One region of the Syntrophothermus sp. genome, then DNA from elsewhere that is predicted to be linked to it. Evidence: riboswitches for the same ligand, from Rfam matches in the RefSeq annotation. Region 1 holds a riboswitch; each other region holds the start of a gene.
The links. Region 1 has a riboswitch for fluoride ahead of HPY90_RS09395 (hypothetical protein). Riboswitches for the same ligand answer to the same signal wherever they lie in the genome.

Region 1 (3,906 bases):
TAATCTATGCGAAAGGACGAGATGAAAATGGACAAAGCGGCACAGCAAGCCGAGGGCTTGCGGACGAAACAGTCGGCAATCAAGTTCGTTGTTCTTATTGGCCTCGTCAGTCTTTTTGCCGATATGACCTACGAAGGTGCCAGGAGCATAACCGGGCAGTACCTGGCGGTTCTTGGAGCCAGCGCTACTGTCGTTGGCTTGGTGGCTGGAGTTGGAGAATTCATCGGGTACGGATTGCGCTTGGTTTCCGGGTACATAAGCGATAAGACCCGTCAGTACTGGATGCTTACTATAATAGGTTATATGCTTAATCTTTTTGCGGTTCCGCTTCTGGCGTTGGTCGGACGCTGGGACCTGGCGGCTGCCTTAATGATTCTCGAGCGAATAGGCAAAGCCATTCGAACCCCGGCTCGGGATGCCATGCTTTCTCACGCCACCAGGGCTGTAGGCAGCGGTTGGGGGTTCGGTTTACACGAGGCCATGGACCAGGTCGGGGCTATGCTAGGACCTGTTATCGTGGCTGCCGTTTTATATCTTAAAGGGGGCTATGAAACTAGCTTCGGTATCCTTGTGGTACCGGCTCTGCTGGCAATAACCGTGCTGCTGACTGCCCGTTATTTTTATCCCAATCCCAGGGACCTAGAGGTTGGTTACCCGAAACTCAACACCAAGGGCTTTGCCCAGGTGTTTTGGCTGTATTTGGGCGCAGTGGCTCTGATCGCCTTTGGTTACGCTGATTTTCCGCTTATCGCTTTCCACTTCAAGAAGGTAGATATTGCACCCGACCAATGGCTCCCGACTTTATATGCGTTGGCCATGGGGGTGGATGCCCTGGCCGCCCTGGCCTTCGGCAGACTGTTCGATCGCATTGGGATAGCGGCATTGGCTTTGGGTTCATTGCTGACGGCATGGTTCGCCCCATTAGTTTTTTTCGGAGGACTTCCCTATGCTGTGGCGGGGATGGTGCTGTGGGGGATAGGCATGGGGGCCCAAGAGTCGATTATGCGGGCGTCAATTGCCGAGATGGTACCGATAGATAAAAGAGGCACCGCCTATGGAATATTCAACACGGGCTATGGAGTTTGTTGGTTTCTTGGCAGTGCTTTGATGGGGTACCTGTACGATGTTTCTCTGATGTTCCTGGTCGTATTTTCCGTTGTGATGCAATTAGCATCGATTCCGTTGTTCCTAAAAGTTAAAAGACGACTAACGGCTTAAGATGGGAACGGAAGCGAGCTGAAGATGCCTTATGGCTTAACGATAGTGGCATAGGGTGCTTTGTGTTCCAATGCACAGAATGCCTTTACTTACTCGGCGATGGGGTTTATAATTTTCTAATGAAGAAGCGGCGCCAACTAAATCCTTTTATCGGGTGATGGAGCTCACCCCGCCTGGCGGCGAAAATGCAGCAAGAGCTAATAGCTCCTATCTTAATTTACTAAGATAGGGCTTTTTCTTTTATAAGGGCCCGGATGCGAGGAGAGCAGTTGTGAAGGTATTAGTGGTAATCCACGCAGGCAGCAATCGCTTGAATAACTGGGGTAAGGCACTAGTCTATGCTCGCAAGAAGAATGCTACCATAATTGCGGTGGTATTGGTGGAAGGGGACGACCAAGCGGCGGAGGCCGACCAACTCTTGGCAAGACTGGTCGAGCAGGCCTCGGTAGCGGAAGTGGTGTTGATCAGCCAGGTAATCAGCTCGGACGCCTTCAACGCGGTTGAACATGCTGCTCTTCACGGCGCGGACATGATTTTCGTTTGACTTCTCTTATGATTTGGAGCCACTTCGTCAAAGACTAGTTAGGGAAGGCAGGTATTGCTTGGTTTATTCATGGTGGGGAGGGAGTAAATACAATGTCGAGAGAGAAGGCATTTCAAGCCCTGATTTCTGAATTGACTTGTGCGTTAGAAAGGCTTGCACCCCGATTTCAGGCAAAGGTTCGTGGCGTGGATATACTATATATCGAACACTATCACGAACTGATACCGACGGCGCTATCAGTAAAGGTGGTCAGCAATAACGGGTATTTTGGCAGCGCGGCTATCGGCTTATCTCAGGCAGCAGGATTAAACCTGGACATTATAGCTGCTTTTCTATTAGGAGCGGGACTGGCAGATGCTGATAAGTATCAAGAGCGTGAATACTAGACTTGCTAAACAATGTAATCTTCTCCCGCCTCGTTAACCGTTGACGCACTCAAGAGGTTTCCAGTAGAGTACATTGCCTATAATTCCTCCACTTGTATCAATGACCGAGGAGTCAACGGTATAATCGTCTGAAGGGTCAGCTTGAAGGAGCGGGACGAGACACAGGGCAAGGGGATCGCAGGCCTGAACTGGTACAACATATTGACATAAGTGATCCCGCCATAGTAAAATTACGTCCGGCAAACATTATATCCAGGTGATGGAGCTCACCTCGCACAGTGGCGGAAATGCACAAGGCTAATAGCTCCTACTTTCAAATGCTGGGGGTAGGAGCTTTTTTGCGGCTTATTGCGCGAATCCATGCCTCTCCACTTCCAGCACCATATCTTTTCGCTCCCAGTAAAATCTTCTTCAAGGAGGGATACCTGTGTCTGATTCATTAATCGCAGTAGTAATGATAGCCCTTGCCTTTTTGGCCAGCCTGATTTCCATCGAGACTGCCATTTCTGTTACCATTCTCGAGATTCTGATGGGGGTTGTTGGAGGAAACTTCCTTGGCCTTCACACTACTTCGTGGATAAACTTCTTAGCCACCACCGGCTCAATAGTCCTTACTTTCCTGGCCGGGGCGGAAGTGGACGTTGATCTTATGAAATCCAAACTAAAAGAAAGTCTTCTCATAGGGAGCTTTTCTATGTTGGCGCCATTTTTTGCCGCCTTTACTTACTGCTATTATATAGCCGGATGGAGCATCCAAGCTTCGGAAATTGCGGGGGTAGCACTTTCAACCACCTCTCTTGCTGTTGTTTATTCTGTTCTAGTGGAAACCGGACTAACCGATTCGGAAACCGGCAAGATACTTATGGCGTCGTGTTTTGTAACCGATCTTGGGACAGCCATAGCTTTAAGTACGTTATTTGCTCAGGTTAGGTGGACAATATTAATTTATATAACCGTGTCCGTCATAGTATTAATCCTGGCTCCACGAATCCTCTCCTGGGTGTTCCAGCGCTATGGCGACAAGGTTATTGAACCGGAGATAAAGCTTATCCTTTTGCTGCTGTTCGCCCTCATCTACGTTGCCGAGTTAGGTGCAAGCCACGCTGTGCTACCCGCCTTTATACTGGGATTGGTTGTTTCGAAAATCTTCGCCAAGCATCGGCAGGTGCAGCACAGATTACGTATTGTATCCTTTGCCATGTTGACTCCGTTTTTCTTCATAAGAGCAGGAATGAACGTATCTCTTCGAGAAATATCTACCCACCTGGGACTGGTTGTCACGCTCTTTGTCGTTAAATTCGTACCCAAATTCGGTGGTGTGTATCCTTTGGCCAGGAGGTACATGACAAAAGACGCCATGTTCACTACTTTGTTGATGAGCACCGGCCTGACCTTCGGCACCATCTCGTCTCTGTTCGGATTAAATGCCGGGTATATAAACGTGACTCAGTTCTCGCTCTTGGTGACGACCGTCATTTTAAGCGCTGTTATTCCGACATTTGTAGCTCAAAAGTGGTTCGAACCTGATCATTTGATTAGTAACGGCGACCAATACGTGGTGGAAGAGAATGAGGAGTAAAGGAGGGAAACGATGTTTAGGAGAGTTCTGTTAGCAGTCGACGCTTCAAGAAATGCGGAGAAGGCATGTGACGAAGCAATAGCGTTAGCTAGTATGACGGGGATGGAGATCACCGCCATTTCTGTAGTTGACCTTCCGGATTATGCGGCTACGGTAGGGGAAGTTGAAGAGGTTAAACA
Region 2 (3,906 bases), on a different contig from region 1:
GGAGCTGTGTACCTGGCAACAATAGGTGGAGCAGGAGCGTATTTAGCGGGCAAGGTCAAAAAGGCGGAAATGGTCGCTTACCCGGAGTTGGGACCGGAGGCAGTCATACGATTGGAAGTCGAGGGGTTGCCTTGTGTGGTTGCCATTGACTCCCGTGGAGGAAACCTTTACCATATAGGGAAACAGAGGTTCAACCGGGCTTGACGCGTGAGGTTTAAAAGCGTTCCAGCCTGCGCTTGAGGAGGAGTTCGTATGACTAGAACCAGCGGGCGGGCTTTCGACGAACCCCGGCCGATTAACATAATTCCCGGATACACCAAGTTCGCCCCCGGATCAGTTCTGATCGAGACCGGGGACACCCGGGTAATATGTACGGCTTCGGTTGAAGACAAGGTGCCGCCTTTTCTCAAAGGCACCGGGACTGGCTGGGTGACCGCCGAATACTCGATGTTGCCCGGCTCGACCCCTACCAGGACTGCTCGGGAGGTAAACAGGGGCAGGGTCAGCGGCAGGACCTCAGAGATACAGCGGTTAATCGGGCGGGCCCTGCGGGCGGTAGTTGATATGTCCGCGCTGGGCGAAAGGACCGTTTGGATCGACTGCGACGTCATTCAGGCCGACGGAGGAACCCGAACCGCTTCGATAACCGGGGCTTTCGTGGCCCTTTACCTGGCTATGCAGAAACTTAAAGAATCAGGTATAATCGAAAGACTACCGGTCACCGATTACGTCGCTGCTACCAGCGTGGGCATAGTGCGGGGCATTCCTCTGCTCGACCTGGAGTACGGGGAAGACTCAGAAGCCGAAGTGGACATGAACGTGGTGATGACCGGGAGTGGAAAATTCGTAGAGATCCAGGGAACGGCCGAGAACAACCCTTTTAGCCAGGATGAGCTAGACGAACTGCTGCGCTTGGCTAAAAAGGGAATATCTATTCTCATCGCCAAGCAGAAGGCGGTTTTAGGGGCTGAGAAGTGAAATGGAAAGGAAGCTGGTCCTAGCAACACGTAACGGCAAGAAGTTGCAGGAGTTGAAGCAGCTTCTGGACGGCATGGGAGTGGAAGTGCTCAGCCTTGAACAGTTTCCGGAGGTTCCCGAAGTGGAAGAGGACGGGGAAACGTTTGCTGAAAACGCAATAAAAAAGGCGAGGACTATAGCCGAAGTGACTGGAATGGTTACCCTAGCCGACGATTCGGGGCTTGAAGTTGACGCCCTCGGGGGCAGCCCGGGCGTGCACTCGGCCCGGTTTGCGGGGGAACACGGAGATGATGCTGCTAATAACGCCAAACTGATGGACCTGATGAGGGGCGTGCCTGAGGAAAAACGGGGTGCAAGGTTTCGGTGTGTTGTTGCCGTGGCCGTTCCTTGGGGTGAGGTACACCTAGCCGAAGGGACCTGCGAGGGAAAGATAGCCCACGAACCTCGGGGAGATTGGGGTTTCGGGTATGACCCGCTGTTTGTCGTAGAAGGGTACGGGCGAACCATGGCAGAACTGCCGCCCGAGGTCAAAAACCGCATCAGCCACCGGGGACGGGCTTTGGAGCGAGCACGGGCCATACTCGCTTCCTTATGGGAGGGAGAGTGAGTTGCGGATAGTTGTTTGCGGGGATACGCATGGCCGCATCAATATGATGAAAGCAGAACTAGGGAAGATGGAGGGAGTAGACCTTCTCCTGCACACGGGAGATTTCTATAAGGACGGGTTAGAGTTGGCGCGCTTTTCTGGAGTGCACGCGCGAGTGGTTGTAGGTAACTGTGATATAGGGATGTCCGAGCCAGCGGAAGACTTGTTTGAGATTGAAGGCTACAGGTTTCTTTTGACACATGGTCATCTGTACAGGGTCAAAAACCATCTCATAAGCCTCAAGCTACGTGCCAAGGAGACAGGGGCAGACGTTGTAGTTTTTGGGCATACCCACGAACCGGGATGGGAGAAAATCGAAGGGATATGGTTTTTGAATCCGGGAAGTGCATCATTACCCCGGCTTCACCAGTACGGGACTTATGCCTTAGTCGAAATCGACCAGGACAGGATAACAACCCGCCTGGTGAAGATCCGATAACATGCAAATAAGGGACAGTTTTTGACGCTCAACGAAAAGGTATGGTAAAATAGTTTTTGCTACGGGGCGTGGCGCAGTTTGGGAGCGCGTCTGATTTGGGATCAGAAGGTCGCAGGTTCAAATCCTGTCGCCCCGACCAGCTCGATAACCAGGAAGCCTTGATAGACCTTTATTTCAGCGATGTAGAAATTTGAGGAAGGCAGGGTCCCTACAGAATTCGGGTTGAGTGTTTACGAGAATCATAATAGAGAGAAACGTGACAGAGGGATGGTTCCCGTATGGTCATGTTTTGGGTGATGGAGCTCACCCCGCGTTAAGCGAAACGGCACCGGCTAATAGCTCCTGTCTAATACCAACCTAGACAGGGGCTTCTGTTTTTTAAGCTCATTTCTTTTAGAGAGGGGAGCAAGATCGGGTGTCGGCCAACATCTTATCGGAGACAATCGAATACCTCGAAAGCATTCGGACATACATCGACAGTGCTACCGCATCCGGGCTGGAAACTCTAAAAGAGAAAATGAAGAAAGATTACTTCAACCTGGCCATCCTCGGACAACAGAAACGGGGCAAGTCTACTCTCGTCAACGCGATTTTGGGGCAGCCGGTGCTGCCGATGGCAGTGACCCCCGCCACTTCGGTCATAACGGTTGTCGAGTACGGGGCTGAACCGACAGTCACAATTATCCACAAAAACGGCCTGCGCCGGGAAGTGACGGTAGGGGAGCTGGCAGATTACATCACCGAAGAGAGAAATCCCAACAACGAAAAGCAGGTAGCGATAGCCCACATAACCTTTCCCTCACGGCTTCTCGGCCGGGGTATCCGGCTGGTCGATACCCCCGGCGTAGGTTCCATTTTTGAACATAACACCCAGACGGCTTACGGATACCTGCCCCATATCGATGCTGCCTTATTTGTCTTCTCGGTCGATACACCGGTAGCAGTCGAGGAGATCAGATACCTGCGCGATGTTCGCGAGCAGGTTCCCATGATCTACTTTGTTCTAAACAAGACTGACTTCTATTCCGACCATGACGTGAAGCGGCTCGTGGATTTTACCCGCGCGGCCTTGGAAAAGGAGCTTGGGCAGTCGGTTGACGTGTATCCTTTATCCGCTCTTATGGCCTTGGAGGCGCAGGTAGCCCAAGACCCGCAGAAACTGGAGGAAAGCGGTTTTGCGGTGCTCGAAGAAGCCGTACTGGGTTACTTTTATACGCACCGGGACCGATTGCTGGAGGTGGCATTGCGGAACAAACTGGGCAACCTCCTGTTGCAGGTGTCGACCTCGCTTAGGGTGGAACGGCAGGCCCTCGAATTGCCGGTAGAAGAACTGCGGGCAAAGATAGCCAGCTATGCCGAGTTTTTGAGAATAGTCGACAGGGAAACTCGGGATGTGGCCGTGCTCCTGGACGGCGAGGTGGAGAGAATACTTGAGGATCTGGACAAAAAGTTTGAAAAAGACAGGTCGTCGTTAGAAAAGACCTTGGCTTTGATGTTGGAGAACTGGTACCAGCAGAATCAGGGTTTAAAAACCAGGTTTTTTATCAAAGCTATCGAACAAGAAGCCCTGACCAATCTCACCTCGGTTTTTGAAAGATGGAGGCAGGAAACGGATAAAGAGGTGGCGCGGGAATTCGAAGAGGCCCAGAACCGCTTCCTGTCGAGGCTCGACGACATTATATCGCGAATTTTAGGTAAGGCCTGCGAGGTTTTCGGAATCGATTACACGGGGGAGAGGTTCAGGGTGGACGTCACGGGGAGGTCAGAGTTCTACTACAAAGTGGGCCTAGACCCGTTGATGCTTGAGATCTCGCCCAGGACGTTCTCGGGGTTGCTCCCTCGC
Region 3 (3,906 bases), on a different contig from region 1:
GAGGTGGCATATGAGGATGAGAGGCGTAGGCATCGTTGGGGCTGGGGAGAATGCGAGCTCGGTGCTCAGAGTCTTTAACGGGCTAAGACAGTTTGCTTTAGTAGGCGTTTATGACATCGATGAAGAAGCCCCGGCTGTTCAAGTCGCTCAAGAGCTGGGAGTCCCAGTTTACAGAGATCTAGAAACATTTTTGAAACAACCGGACCTTAATATCTTAATCGAGACAACAGGCAGCGAAACACTCCTACAAACAGTATATGAAAAAAAGAGCAAAGCCTGCTTAGTGATAGACTCAGAGCTTGCCAGCATCCTAACCGCCACAATTGAGGAGGCCGGGAGTAAGATTACGGGGAAGGCATGGAGGGAGAAGGAAGCATTCCAGGCGCTAGCACCGTTTTTCGCCCAAACTTACGAGGACGGTGCTATTTACTTCACCACTGACCTTGCGCGGTATGATTTCGTTGCCGCCAAAGACCTTGATATTTCCGGGATAAGGCCCGGTGATAGGGTGTCCGGAATCGAATACGTGGAACAGTGCATAAAGGAAAAGAGAGAAGTAAAGGGCTCGATTGATGCCAAGGTTTATGGGAAGCCTCTCAAAATATGGGTGAACCCCGTGTACGATGATGCCTCCGATGAAATTGCCGGATCCTACGGGGTCATGATACCCAACGTCCATCCCGTGATACGGGCCTTTGATGTATTTGCGCCTATTGTTATCGAATCCAATGTAGAAGGGGCGCAGGTAATGGTGACTGATCTAGAAAGGGTTACACACAGCATGTCGAGCAAAAAATTCGGCATCGACGAGATGTCGGTCGGGACTCCTATTAGAGAAGGGGATGCCGGGTGGAAAGTCGTAAAAACTGCTTCAACTGTCGTACAAGATGTGGAAACGAAGAAGTATGGGACTATACGTATGATTGGGATACCTCTATTTGACAGGGAGAGCCGAGAGGTGATAGGCGGGTTTGGTGTTGCCACGCCGCGGATGCTGGCGAAGAATCTGAAAGAAACGGCTACGGCCTTGAGGGGCAATTTGCAAGAGATTGCGAGTGTAATGGAAGAGATAGCGGCTCTGGCTAGCGAGATAAACGTTAATCAGAGCAACCTCGCTGACATAATCAAAGACGTGCAGGCGATTTCCACGGACATAAACGAAATACTCAACTTTATTCGCAACGTGGCTGATCAGACCAAGATGCTGGGGTTAAACGCGGCTATCGAAGCTGCTCGAGCCGGCGAATACGGTCGGGGGTTCGGAGTGGTGGCCGAGGAGATCCGGAAGCTGTCTGATCAGTCAAAGGAGACGGCAGAGGAAATCAGGAAGCTAACGCGTAAAATAGAGGAAAGAGCTGCAAAGGCCGGAGAAGCTTCGACTAACAGCGTTAACCAAAGCCAGGAACAGGCGGCGGCTACTCAGGAGGTGAGCGCCTCCGTAATGGAGATGGCTGATATGGCAGAGAAACTGGCAGGGTTGGCAGAGTCGCTGTAGAGTGAGACTTTTGTCAGTTTCTTTTTACCGGTCACGGCATCATCTGCGTACCCTGATTAGGACTTGATTTATCCGGACAGCCACACGGCCCCGACTTATCCGGTTTTTGTATCTGGCAGAAAATCGGTTCGAAGTCGAAGGTGTCAAGAGTCTCTTGAGTCTAGATGTTAATTAATAGGGGTGATGGTGCCCACCTGAGCCGCAAGAGGCTCAAACGGCTAAGCAGCTAATGGCTCCTGTTAGGTTTGACAGGGGCTTTCTTTATTAGGGGACGAGCCTTTTTGATGAAGTAGGAAGTTGCCAGAAGACATTTGGAGGTGAAAAACCGAGATGCAGACGGAAAAGAAACTTCTGGAAGAGACTCGAAAAATACTGGATGAGGTGGAGTCTGCCTGTAACGACTTCGGCTTGAGTTCTCTTAAGAAAACCGTGAAAAGTATACAAAACTTTACTGAACAGAACCAATACCTGGATGTTGCGGTTTTGGGCTCCTTCAAGGCGGGTAAAAGCTCGTTTTTAAACAGCCTTATCCAACGTCCCCTCCTGCCCGTGGGCAATATCCCGGTCACGTCGGTGATAACCAGGATAAGATACGGGCGCCAAGAAAAGGCTACCGTTTCTTTCCTGGACGGAACCAGCCGAGAGATTCCAATCGATGAGATTCAGGACTTCGTTTCCGAATCGGGAAACCCGGGCAACGAGAGGGATGTCTTCTCGGTCGACATCGAGGTACCAACCCTGGAGGACTTCAAGGCCATAAGGCTGGTCGACACCCCCGGGATCGGCAGCGTATGGCAGCACAACACCGAAACCACCACCGGGTGGTTCCCGGAAACGGGAGGGGTCTTGTTCCTGATCAGCGCCGAAAGGGCGATATCGGAAAGCGAACTGAACTTCTTGAAAGAGACCTATTTGTATACCCCGGAAATCGCCGTGGTGATCACTAAGGTAGACCTTTTCGGCGAAGACCAGCTGAAGGACATCGAAGCGTTCACCGCCGAGGTGCTGAAACGGAACTTCAAAGGCGGTTTCCCCATCTACCGGCACTCGGCCTACCAGAACGCTGACCGCTACAACCGGGAGTTGAAAGAGAAGGTGCTTTTCCCCCTGGCTCAGAACCGTATCCGCGTCTTCTTCAAGATACTCTCGCATAAAATGTCTACGCTGGTCGAAGCCTGCATCTCTTATCTTGAGATAGGCTACGAGGCGTCGACCAAAATGGAGGCAGAAAAGCAGAAGATAAAAGAAATCATTCTAGACCAGCATCTCAACTCGCACTTCGTCCGCCGGGAGCTTACCTTAATCATCGCCAGCTACAAGGAAAAGACCAGGGAAAGCTTGAGGACCTACTTTGAGGCCTTCCGGAGCGGAATAGAACTCAAGATAATCGATGAATACAACACTGCCTTCGAAACCTTTAAAGGGAACCTTTATGAGGTAACTAGGCAGTTTGAAAAATGGCTGGCTCAAGCCCTGCACACCGAACTCAGCGAGATCCTGGCCCAGGAAGAAAAGTCGTTCGAGCTGCTGAATGCCGTCAAGAAACACCTCTCGTTCTACCTCAAGTCTTTCCGGGAGAGGCTAAGCGAGAACCTGGAACGGGTTTTGGGGGTCAAAATGCGGGCCGAAGAATGGGAGATGACGCTGGGCGAAATGAAAAAGCCCAACATCTCCATCAGCAGGTCTTTCGACTTCCACCTGGACCTGCTCTGGTTCTTCTTCCCCATGTTCATCTTCAAAAACGTTTTCCGCCGGTATTTCTTGAAACAGATACCGTATGAGGTTGAAAAGAACATCCACCGCCTCACTTCGAACCTAACCGAAAGGATCAACAAGGAGATGGATAACCTTTTGAAGCAGGCACTTGCCTACATCAACGAAGAGCTGCGGATGGTCGAAAGCCTGCTGTCAGAGGGCAGAGGCGACAGTAGCTATATCAGGGAAAGGATAAACCGTCTTAAGGCAACCAATTATCGCCTTTGTGAGCTGTACGCGCACTTGACACTAGCTAGTGGTGAGGGGGCCAGGGAGCCTAGTGCCCGTTCAAAATAATTATCGTGACCATCTTTACCTTGATGGAGTTCTTATGTTAGGATTCAATCTGCCGACGGGATTTTGATATAGAAAACTACGAAACCGCTGCCAGCTCGCATACTCAGGCAGCGGTTCATTTTTGCAATGATGGGTTACACGAGTGAAACTTCCTAGCCTGATTATGAAGCGAAAACAGGCCGGATATCAATAATGCCCCGCTCGGTGAAGTGATATCAGAAGCTAGAGCTTGAGCCGGGGAAGCATTGGCATCGTTCTTGCATAAGCATCGAAATGAAACGACGCAATTAGACATTTTGGGACTGAGGAATCTAAAAGGAGCTCCTTTAAACCAGGCTGTGTGAGGAGGCTGAGAGCGG

Region 2: another riboswitch for fluoride. It lies ahead of HPY90_RS06140 (dynamin family protein); the one in region 1 lies ahead of HPY90_RS09395 (hypothetical protein).
Region 3: another riboswitch for fluoride. It lies ahead of HPY90_RS05960 (dynamin family protein); the one in region 1 lies ahead of HPY90_RS09395 (hypothetical protein).

What each region holds. Positions count from the first base shown of each region.
Region 1 is NZ_JABUEX010000027.1:3,573-7,478, forward strand. Features, by position in the region: gene HPY90_RS09390 (MFS transporter) at 28-1,218, shown strand; fluoride riboswitch at 1,363-1,435, shown strand; gene HPY90_RS09395 (hypothetical protein) at 1,490-1,762, shown strand; gene HPY90_RS09400 (hypothetical protein) at 1,855-2,148, shown strand; fluoride riboswitch at 2,395-2,465, shown strand; gene HPY90_RS09405 (cation:proton antiporter) at 2,576-3,727, shown strand; gene HPY90_RS09410 (universal stress protein) at 3,740-3,906, shown strand, end outside.
Region 2 is NZ_JABUEX010000014.1:2,355-6,260, reverse strand. Features, by position in the region: gene HPY90_RS06165 (Fe-S-containing hydro-lyase) at 1-204, shown strand, start outside; gene rph (ribonuclease PH) at 253-978, shown strand; gene HPY90_RS06155 (XTP/dITP diphosphatase) at 980-1,585, shown strand; gene HPY90_RS06150 (metallophosphoesterase family protein) at 1,587-2,063, shown strand; tRNA gene HPY90_RS06145 (tRNA-Pro) at 2,126-2,202, shown strand; fluoride riboswitch at 2,347-2,415, shown strand; gene HPY90_RS06140 (dynamin family protein) at 2,479-3,906, shown strand, end outside.
Region 3 is NZ_JABUEX010000013.1:24,408-28,313, forward strand. Features, by position in the region: gene HPY90_RS05955 (methyl-accepting chemotaxis protein) at 11-1,495, shown strand; fluoride riboswitch at 1,666-1,741, shown strand; gene HPY90_RS05960 (dynamin family protein) at 1,826-3,547, shown strand.